Linked DNA regions of Endozoicomonas gorgoniicola. The protein of the gene in region 2 binds, or shares a complex with, the protein of the main gene of each other region. Links are inferred from orthologs where the notes say so. Each region holds a gene or a part of one and is shown on either strand. Other genes may lie near its edges.

Region 1 (5,987 bases), 3.6 Mb from region 2 along the record:
ATGGATTTTTCGTCAATGAGCAGAGCGCGAATACCGTCACGCTTTGGAGCTGGAAGCATTCTCAGCAGCATCTCTTTATCCCAACGACGGGCAGTACCACCGGATATAGCAATGAATTCAGGCACCTTGTCGCAGGGCATATAGCGACATAAATGGCTGACGTGTCGTTTAAGGCGATCGGTTGCCTGAGCCTTGGGAGTTAAACCAGGAATAGTAACGGTTTCAATATTGTTGCAGTGTGAGCAGCGGCCCTGAAAAGCTGTGAAGAGAAGATTTACCTGTAGAACTCCCAGTGGTAAATCCTGGACACACCGATCTTTTGTCTTCATTTGTCCCATAGGGGTTTCACATTGACTGCATTTCTCGTGCTGAATTCGGCCATCCCTGCGGAGATAGACAAAAGCTTGTTTGACTTCCCAATCAATATCAATCTGCTCGATTACCCAGCCGGGAAATGCGAACATAGGACGTAGTGAGGGTGTTGTACACATGTCTGATCCTTCAGAAATTTTGATCTGTTCAAATCAATCTTTCCTGAAAGGCTATTTCTGTTGCAACCCCTCATTTTCCATCAGCCAACCTGTAAAAGCCCCTAAAAAATTAGGGTTTGGGACGTGTGATGACTTTGCATCTATAGCATATAATTATTTATCAAATATAAAGCAATCACCTGATTTACATATAGGAATAGTCCGAACTGAGATCAATTACGACCATACTTTTTTACTATTAGATAGTAAGCCTATCCTGCCGGAGTTTATTTTAGGTGGTGAAAGATTTAAGAAAGCACTTCAAGGTTCTGTTGTATGTGACCCCTGGGCTAACTGTACTTTTCCTGCTTCGGACACCAGCTGTATTATCAAGTACTTTAGCTTAATACCACGATTTAATGGTATCTCCTTTTCATCAGGTCTTGTGCTTACAAGAAAGCATCCAGAATGGACCGAAGCCGAAAAGAACAGTCTCTTTTAGAGTGAAGCTGAATCAGTGACTCCCTGGTTAGACTCCTCACTGCTTATGAAATCCCCAGGAAACAGCGAAGAGCTCTTATTTGCAAACCGGTTGACAGCGTCTACCCTGTTTTATTTTGTGGAACAACGACACCCTTTATCTATGCAACAATCCGCTCAACCACTCGCTCAACAAGAGCAACAAAAGAAACCCATTGTTATCTTCGACTCCGGCGTTGGAGGGCTGAGTATTTATCAGGAAGTCAAACGCAGACTGCCGGGGGTTGAGGTTATTTACTGTGCGGACAACGAGGCATTTCCTTATGGTCCAAAACCAGAAGCGGAAGTCATTGACAGGACGCTGTATTGCCTGAACCAACTGGCAGAGCAATATCAGCCAGCCCTTGCCATTATCGCCTGCAATACCGCCAGTACCATCTCTCTGCCCCGCGCACGACAGGCACTGCAAATTCCAGTGGTGGGCGTTGTTCCAGCCATCAAACCGGCGGGGGAATGGTCAAAAAAGCGCAGTATTGGACTGCTGGCCACACCGGGAACCATTGCCAGAGAATATACTCATCAATTAATTCGTGATTTTGCCAGAGACTGTGATGTCATTTCTGTGGGTTCCAGTGAACTGGTTGCCATGGCAGAACGCCACCTGCGTGAACAGCCTGTCAGCCATGAGGAATACAAAACCGTCGTTGAACCTTTTTTTGCCAATGGCAAACAGCCCGACTGTATTGTATTAGGCTGCACCCACTTTCCTTTGCTGGAACAGCAGCTTCAGGCCGCCTGCCCGGTTCCCATTCACTGGATTAATTCCGGCGAAGCCATTGCCAGACGGGTTGAATTTCTACTGGAAACCATCCCTGATTCCAGCACACCGACCTCTGACCGGTTTATCTATACCGGCAGCCCTGACGGCATTCATGGCCTGATGCCTGCACTGGAAGCAATGGGATTTGAAGAAGTGCATCAGCTGGAGCAGGGTCGTTAACCCCTGCTCATCTGGCTCTATAAAGAACGTGCGTCGTAATAGGCTTCTTCAGAAATCTTGTGGTACTGCGTGGACTGTTCACGGAAAGCCTTAAAAGACTCGTAAACACGTTTGGCAACATCACTGCTGGCAGCCACTTCAGCCGTGACTTCGTCAGCCGTTTCCTTCAGCTCTTTTAATACGTCATCCGGCAAACGACGCAGTTTCACGCCATGTTCGGATACCAGCTGGTTGAGAGCGGCATTATTTCTGGCTGTGTACTCGTCAAGCATGTCCTGATGAGCCGCTTTTGCAGCAGCCTTTACGATAGCCTGAAGATCGGCTGGTAATGCATTCCAGGCATCCAGATTAATGGTAAATTCCATCATGGAACCTGGCTCATGCCAGCCGGGATAGTAGTAATAGGAAGCCACCTTATAGAAGCCAAACGCCATATCGTTATAAGGCCCAACCCATTCCGTTGCATCAATGGCACCAGTCTGCAAAGCAGTAAAGAGTTCACCACCAGGCAGTGTTACCGGAACGCCTCCCAGACGCTTCAGCACTTCTCCGCCCATGCCGGGAATGCGCATTTTCAGTCCCTTAATATCATCAAGAGAGTTAATTTCCCTGTTAAACCAGCCCGCCATTTGCACACCGGTATTACCACCTGCCAACGGCTTAATATTAAAAGGCTTGTAGACTTCATCCCATAGCGCCTGTCCACCGCCATAGTGAATCCAGCTGCTGATTTCCTGAGCGTTTAAACCAAAGGGGACGGCGGTAAAAAACTGTGTAGCAGGGTCTTTGCCTTTCCAGTAGTAAGCACCGGAATGCCCCATATCGGCTGTACCGTTCGACACGGCATCAAACACCTCCAGTGCCGGAACCAGTTCACCAGCGCCGTATATTTTGACCTGAAGGCGACCCGCGCTCATGTCATTAACCATGTCAGCAAAGCGTTCTGGGGCCATGCCCAATCCGGGAAAATTTTTCGGCCAGGACGTGACCAGTTTCCATTCAAAAGATTGTTGTTCAGGCTCTGCTACAACGGAGGTTTCAGCTTGCTCGGATGATCCACAACCGGCAAGAAATGTTGCAGACAATGCCAGCCCGACGGAGGCAAGCAGGTTACGACGTTTCATGACTTTACCTTTCTGTCATTGTTGTTTTTATACGGATGTTTTTATAGAAGACAGGTGCATGTTAGCAGGTGTGGCTTTTCTGGCAACTTAAATCAATCAGCCCGGACTGAACATCCGGGCTGGTATCAATCAGGAAATCACCACCAGATTAGCGTAAGCCATCATCAGCCATTTCGTGCCTTCACTGTCGAAGTTCACCTGTACTCTTGCCTGCGCCCCATCACCTTCAGCACTTACAATAGTACCTTCACCAAACACATCGTGGTGAACCCGCTGCCCAAGTGCCAGTCCGGCAGATGCAGCAGAAGACGTAGACTGTCGTGTGGTGGCGGGGCGGGAAATCGTACCTCCCAGACGCACTTCCTGAATCAGTTCACCCGGTATTTCACGAATAAACCGGGAAGGGCGGTTGAAGGTATCCTTGCCATATAAACGACGGTTTTCAGCATAACTGAGCGTCAGCTTTTCCATGGCTCGGGTAATACCCACATAACAAAGACGACGCTCCTCTTCCAGGTTGCCTTCTTCCAGCGACATTTTGTGAGGGAACAGACCCTCTTCCATACCGGCAAGAAACACCATAGGAAACTCCAGACCTTTTGCCGAGTGCAGAGTCATCATCTGAACACTGTCAGAAAACTGGTCAGCCTGAGTGTCACCGGCTTCCAGCGCCGCATTGGCCAGAAAGGCATCCAGCGGACTCATGGTTTCGATTTCTTCATCCAGATCAAGGTCGTCAATATCAAACTGACGACAGGCGGTCACCAGTTCCTCAAGGTTTTCTACCCTGGCACGACCTTTTTCACCCTTCTCTTTTTCATGGTGCGCCACCAGGCCGGTGTGGGTAATCACACGATCAGCCAGCTCACCAAGATCAAGGTCGTCACCCACCGCAGTGAGGGTTTCAATCAGGTCGACAAACTCCGCCAGAGAACGTCCGGCCTTGCCACCAATAGCCTTGTTGGCAATCACGCTCTTGATCGCCAGCCACAGGGAAACATCCTGTGTGCGGGCAGCTTCCCTGAGTTTTTCGACGGTTTTCTCGCCAATACCCCGTGCCGGAATATTAATCACCCGCTCCAGAGAGGTGTTGTCATGGGGTGTGCTGATCAACCTCAGGTAAGCCAGGGCATTCTTGATTTCAGCCCGTTCGAAGAAACGTTGACCACCATAAATCCGATAAGGAATCCCGGCTCTCAGCAACGCTTCTTCCAGATTGCGGGACTGGGCATTAGAGCGGTAAAGAATGGCAATGTCGCTACGGGACTTGCCTTCGTTAACGGCTTCGCTGATGCGATCAGAAATAAACCTTGCCTCATCCATTTCATTGAAACCGGAATAAAGCTGGATCGCTTCGCCATCGCCACTGTCGGTGTGCAACTCTTTGCCAAGACGGTCAGGGTTGTTGGCAATCACTGCATTGGCAGCATTCAGAATCCTGCCTGTGGAACGGTAATTCTGTTCAAGTTTAACCGTGCTGGACTTAGGGAAGTCTTCGGTAAACTGACGTATATTCTCAATGCGGGCACCACGCCAGCCATAAATGGACTGGTCATCATCACCCACGACCATCATTTTGTCTTCATCGCCCACCAGTAATCTTAACCAGGCGTATTGTACGGCGTTGGTATCCTGAAATTCGTCCACCAGAACGTAGCGAAAACGCTGTCGGTAGTGTTGAAGGATATCCGGACGTTTCAGGAACAGCTCATGGGCTCGCAGTAACAGTTCACCAAAATCGACCACACCCATCTGCTCGCAATATTGGTGATAGGCTCGATAAACATCCAGCATGGTACGTTCAAACGGGTCATAACCCGGATCAATATAATCCGGGCGAAGCCCTTCATCTTTCTTGCTGTTGATGTACCACTGTGCCTGTCTTGGCGGCCAGCGCTGATCATCCAGCTGCATCGCTTTCATAATGCGTTTTACAACCCGAAGCTGATCATCGCTGTCGAGAATCTGGAAGCTTTCCGGCAGACCGGCATCCTGATAATGAGTCCGCAACAGACGGTGAGACAAACCATGGAATGTACCCACCCACATGCCTCTTGGGGGAATCCCCAGCAGGTCTTCAATGCGTGAGCGCATTTCTGCCGCAGCCTTGTTGGTGAAGGTAACAGCCATGATGGAGTAAGGCGATATTGCTTCTGCCTGCACCAGCCAGGCAATGCGATGCACCAGTACTCTGGTCTTACCACTTCCGGCTCCAGCCAGTACCAACATCGAACTCAGCGGGGCTGTTACCGCCTGCCGCTGGGCATCGTTCAGAGAGTCAATAATCGGGGTTACATCCATAACGGGTCTTCGCAGTTAAAACTTGGAACAGTGTAACGAATACTTGATACGTTATCGATTTATGTCTTACGGGAGAGAGTGTGGCAAAGAGTTGAGCTGTGTACGAGATATCTCACAGAGATAAACGACATGGACTCTTGTCAAGAATATGACACACGCTTATTTTAAAATGGTCAGTAAGCAAAAAAATAAGAAGAGATTACTGCCATGCCCAAGAATAAAGCATCCAAAAAAACGTCCATCGCTGCTTCCGGTCATCCCCGGGACGAAATGCCCGAAAAAAAATCAAAGCGGGCTCTGTACATCCGTCGCGCCCTGGAAGACCGGGAAGAAAAGAAGCGCATGAGTAGTGAATGTGGTGAGGATTACTGGGGAAGCTATTAACAGTAGCTACTAACAGTAGCTATTAACGGTAACTATTAACGGAAACAGTCAGGCAGCTTGAAAGCTGCCTGAGTCCCTCCAACGACGGCTGCTACTCATCGAAAAAAATCACCCGACGAACCTGCCTGTGCTAAAAACAAGGGGTCTGATAAAAACCATTAATTGGACAAAAGTACACATTATTTTATGTATGTTATAATATAACGTTTTAGATTTAAGCAGTGTTGT
Region 2 (3,815 bases):
GGCAATCAGTCTGAGTATCACCGGGTAGAAACCACCACCTCCAGCATGGTCTCCTATTTTATCCAGCCACTCCCGACCTCTTGGTGTGTCGGTAAAACAGACATTACTGTAATCCAGTCCTTTACCGCCATAGCTCTGGGATGGCCGGGGCTTATTAACAGAAACTCTGGAGACAGAGCGTATTATGTCCGTCGGCAACGTGTTTTTTTTCCGACAGCACTAAACCGCTGCGTCTGATCAGGGGATCGCTTGCCCCCAAAAACAGAGGTGGTGCCGTATAGATAAGCTGTGCCGGACTGTACAAGGCCGGATCAAGGCGGCAATCGGTCTTTCGGGTTTCTGCCCACCGTTTGATAGTCTGTAAAGACACTTCTGAATCAAGCACAAAAAACAAACGGGCATAAAGGTGATCAGCATAAGGTTGCTGGCTGGATGTCAGCTGGCAGTAACAGCTGGTCTGCGCAAAAGGTGACCCGAGTTTTTCCAGAGCCTGATTAATAGCCAACCGGGGTTCACGGTTCATGTCTACAGGCCGGATCGGTAAGCCGTCAATATCCAGTATGAGCAGAGACTGCATCCGGTCTCCAAGGGTGGCCGGATGATTATCTCTGCCGTGGTACAAGCGTCTCACCATCTGATTCATGGGTAAAGAGTCCAGCGGCTGACCATGAACCAACGCAAATTGCGGTTTGGTACTTAGCTTGTCAATAAAGCTGGCGACTTCATGAATATTACGGATTTCACAGGAAATATGACGTTTGAAGAAGTTCACTTTTGGATACGCCGCCACCGTTTCAAATCCACGCTCAACAAGGCGGATTTCTTTTCGCAGCGGACGACGGGATTCGAGCATAACAAAATATCGCATGCCTCTAACATTAGAGGCGGGATTGGTATTTTAGAGAATTGGCAAGCTGGTGACCATTTCAGTTCATGGATATATGAACACCGAGCTGGTTTTTCACATGACTACGTTCAGGTGCTTATGGGGCATTCAAGCGGCAAGATGACGACCGATTATCAGGAAGGACACGAGATAAAATACGAAGAGGTAGAGGCTGGATTAACACTGTCAGGATTGGATATCTGAAATAATTTTCCGATTATTTTCCGATTATTTTCCGACCTAAACGACAAAAGCCCGCTAAGAGCGAGCTTTTTTCTATATAACTCAAAGAGTTATTGGTAGGCGATACCAGATTCGAACTGGTGACCTCCACGATGTCAACGTGGCGCTCTAACCAACTGAGCTAACCGCCTGAAGTTGGGTGTATATTATCAACAGGAATGAAAATAGCAACCCCTGAGTACTGGAAAATGTTGATTCATTGCTTTTATTTCAATGCCTTATCCCGCAGATGGCTGATCTGGTCCCTTACGGAAGCGGCTTCTTCAAATTCCAGATTACGGGCATGTTCCATCATCTGGCTTTCCAACTCGCTGATCTTTTTCGTCATGGCTTCCGGTGTAAGAGCCACCTCATAAACCGCCTCAGGCTCTGCCACCTTACGGGTTCTGGCTCCCCTCTTCTTACCCGGTGTCACTGCCCCTTCAAGAATATCTGCCACCGATTTCTGCACGGACTTTGGCACAATGCCATGTTGCTCATTATGAGCCATCTGTTTCGTACGACGACGTTCAGTTTCCTTAATCGCCCGGTCCATCGAACCTGTCACCTTGTCGGCGTAAAGAATGGCTCGCCCGTTCACATTTCGTGCCGCCCGCCCAATGGTCTGGATCAAAGAGCGATCAGAGCGCAGGAAACCTTCTTTATCAGCATCCAGTATCGTCACCAGCGACACTTCCGGCATATCCAGACCTTCCCGCAACAGGTTAATGCCCACCAGCACATCAAATGCGCCAATACGCAGATCCCGGATAATCTCGACCCGCTCAACCGTATCAATGTCTGAGTGCAGATAACGCACCCGAACCCCGTGTTCACCCAGGTATTCGGTCAGGTCTTCCGCCATACGTTTTGTCAGCGTGGTCACCAGAACCCGCTCGCCTTTATCAACGGTAAGGTTAATCTCAGACAGCAGATCATCCACCTGGGTGGTTGCCGGACGAACCTCTATGACCGGGTCAACCAGACCCGTTGGCCGAACTACCTGATCAACAATCTGATCCTGATGCTCTTCTTCATACTTGCCGGGTGTCGCTGATACAAAAACAGTCTGTGGTCGTCTGTCTTCCCACTCTTCAAACCTTAGTGGCCGGTTGTCCAGGGCCGATGGCAGACGGAAGCCAAATTCCACCAGGGTCTCTTTGCGGGAACGATCGCCTTTGTACATCGCCCCGATCTGCGGAACCGTGACATGGGATTCATCAATCACCAGCAAAGCGTTATCTGGAATGTAGTCAAACAGAGTCGGTGGTGGTGTCCCGGGTGGTGTTTTAGTCAGGTGTCGTGAGTAGTTTTCTATGCCGGTGCAGTAACCCAGCTCCAGCATCATCTCAACATCATAGCGGGTTCGCTGCTCCAGTCTCTGCGCTTCAACCAGCTTGTTATTGTCGCGTAATACCTGAAGACGTTCTTTCATCTCCGCCTTAATCGCATCCGTAGCATCAATAATGGTCTGCCTGGGTGTCACATAGTGGGTTTTCGGATAGATGGTGACTCTGGGCAGTTTCTGCAGTACTTCCCCCGTCAATGGATCAAACAGACTGATCGCTTCCAGTTCATCATCAAACAGCTCCAGTCGAACCGCTTCCTTTTCCGATTCCGCTGGAAAAATATCAATCACATCACCACGCACCCGGTATGTGGCGCGTCTCAGTTCTGTATCGTTACGGGTATATTGCAGCTCCGCCAGATTACGCAACACTTGTCGCTGATCAATCTGATCGCCACGATCCAGATGCATCATCATTTTTTTGTACGACTGCGGATCACCCAAACCGTAAATCGCTGATACCGTCGCCACAATGATCGCATCTTCGCGTTCCATCAACGCTTTGGTGGCTGACAGGCGCATCTGTTCGATGTGTTCATTCACCGATGCATCTTTCTCAATAAAGGTATCGGAGCTGGGTACATAGGCTTCCGGCTGGTAGTAATCGTAGTAGGAAACAAAATACTCAACGGCGTTGTCCGGAAAGAACTCTTTGAACTCGCCATACAGCTGCGCAGCCAGTGTCTTGTTATGAGCCATAATGATGGTGGGTCTCTGGATCTTCTCGATCACGTTCGCCACGGTAAAGGTTTTGCCCGACCCGGTTACTCCCAGCAAAGTCTGGCACGCCAGTCCTGACTGAACCCCTGCCACCAGCTTTTCTATCGCCTCAGGCTGGTCACCCGCCGGTTTGAACCCGGCTGAAACTTTAAATTCTTTTCCCATATAAACCCGACACTATCCAATTCCAGACACATAAATGCTCCGGGCTTTTGCCCATGCCAGCCTTTTTTCGATTGATAAAACAGGCAAACCGAAAAAATGCCGGGGAAATACTGCCCGCATCAAACCGCAAGTAGTTGGTGGTTTCTACTTTAACATATCCACGCAGGCTGTCGGACTTAAACACTCAATCAGGTTAGAACACCTAATTAGAAATCACATTGGTCCTGCACTTCGGGCAATTCAGCTTCTGAGACTTCGAGCTGCATTATAAACGATTCAATCCCCTCGACTTGGTCCTCCACTCTGAGCAAGTCATTTTCCAAGGCTTGTCTGACTTGTTGCATCTGTTCATAAAGAGCCTTGTAGTGTTGATATAAAAAGAAATGCGACTGACCCCGTGTCTCGCTCTGATCATCAATGCCTTCTTCACTTGATCTAACGCTGTATGGGTATGGAATCTGATATTGCTCACGC

The links. Proteins that work in one complex are often made in the same cells at the same time.
Region 1: the proteins of uvrB (region 2) and uvrD are in contact, whole or in part, in a crystal structure (PDB 7EGT), measured with the Thermus thermophilus proteins. The link is inferred for Endozoicomonas gorgoniicola from one-to-one orthologs. Residues at the interface, in WP_096411307.1 of Thermus thermophilus: Glu23, Leu25, Arg26, Asp27, Gly28, Glu29, Arg30, Phe31, Arg55, Glu326, Asp327, Phe328, Glu379, Ser382, Gln383, His398, Gly400, Arg401; in WP_096412145.1 of Thermus thermophilus: His654, Arg656, Phe657, Gln666, Asp668, Glu669, Lys680, Arg681, Leu682, Ser683, Lys685, Tyr686, Ala687.

Annotation. Positions count from the first base shown.
Region 1 is NZ_JAPFCC010000001.1:4,953,537-4,959,523, forward strand. What follows is about bases 2,790-5,748. They hold uvrD (DNA helicase II), read right to left. Parts: upstream 5,376-5,748; coding sequence 3,204-5,375; downstream 2,790-3,203. Other genes in these bases: NX722_RS22175 (TRAP transporter substrate-binding protein), read right to left, coding at 2,790-3,074; NX722_RS22185 (hypothetical protein), read left to right, coding at 5,583-5,748. Outside these bases: NX722_RS22160 (ISL3 family transposase), read right to left, coding at 1-491; NX722_RS22165 (hypothetical protein), read left to right, coding at 490-972; murI (glutamate racemase), read left to right, coding at 1,114-1,950; more of NX722_RS22175, read right to left, coding at 1,968-2,789; more of NX722_RS22185, read left to right, coding at 5,749-5,759. UniProt on the Escherichia coli protein: A helicase with DNA-dependent ATPase activity. Unwinds DNA duplexes with 3'-5' polarity. Translocates on single-stranded DNA with 3'-5' polarity. Initiates unwinding more efficiently from a nicked substrate than double-stranded DNA.
Region 2 is NZ_JAPFCC010000001.1:1,378,296-1,382,110, reverse strand. The notes cover bases 839-3,815. They hold uvrB (excinuclease ABC subunit UvrB), read right to left. Parts: upstream 3,342-3,815; coding sequence 1,335-3,341; downstream 839-1,334. Other genes in these bases: NX722_RS06315 (hypothetical protein), read right to left, coding at 3,548-3,815; NX722_RS06330 (hypothetical protein), read right to left, coding at 839-868. Also shown: NX722_RS06335 (hypothetical protein), read right to left, coding at 1-198; more of NX722_RS06330, read right to left, coding at 155-838. UniProt on the Escherichia coli protein: The UvrABC repair system catalyzes the recognition and processing of DNA lesions. A damage recognition complex composed of 2 UvrA and 2 UvrB subunits scans DNA for abnormalities.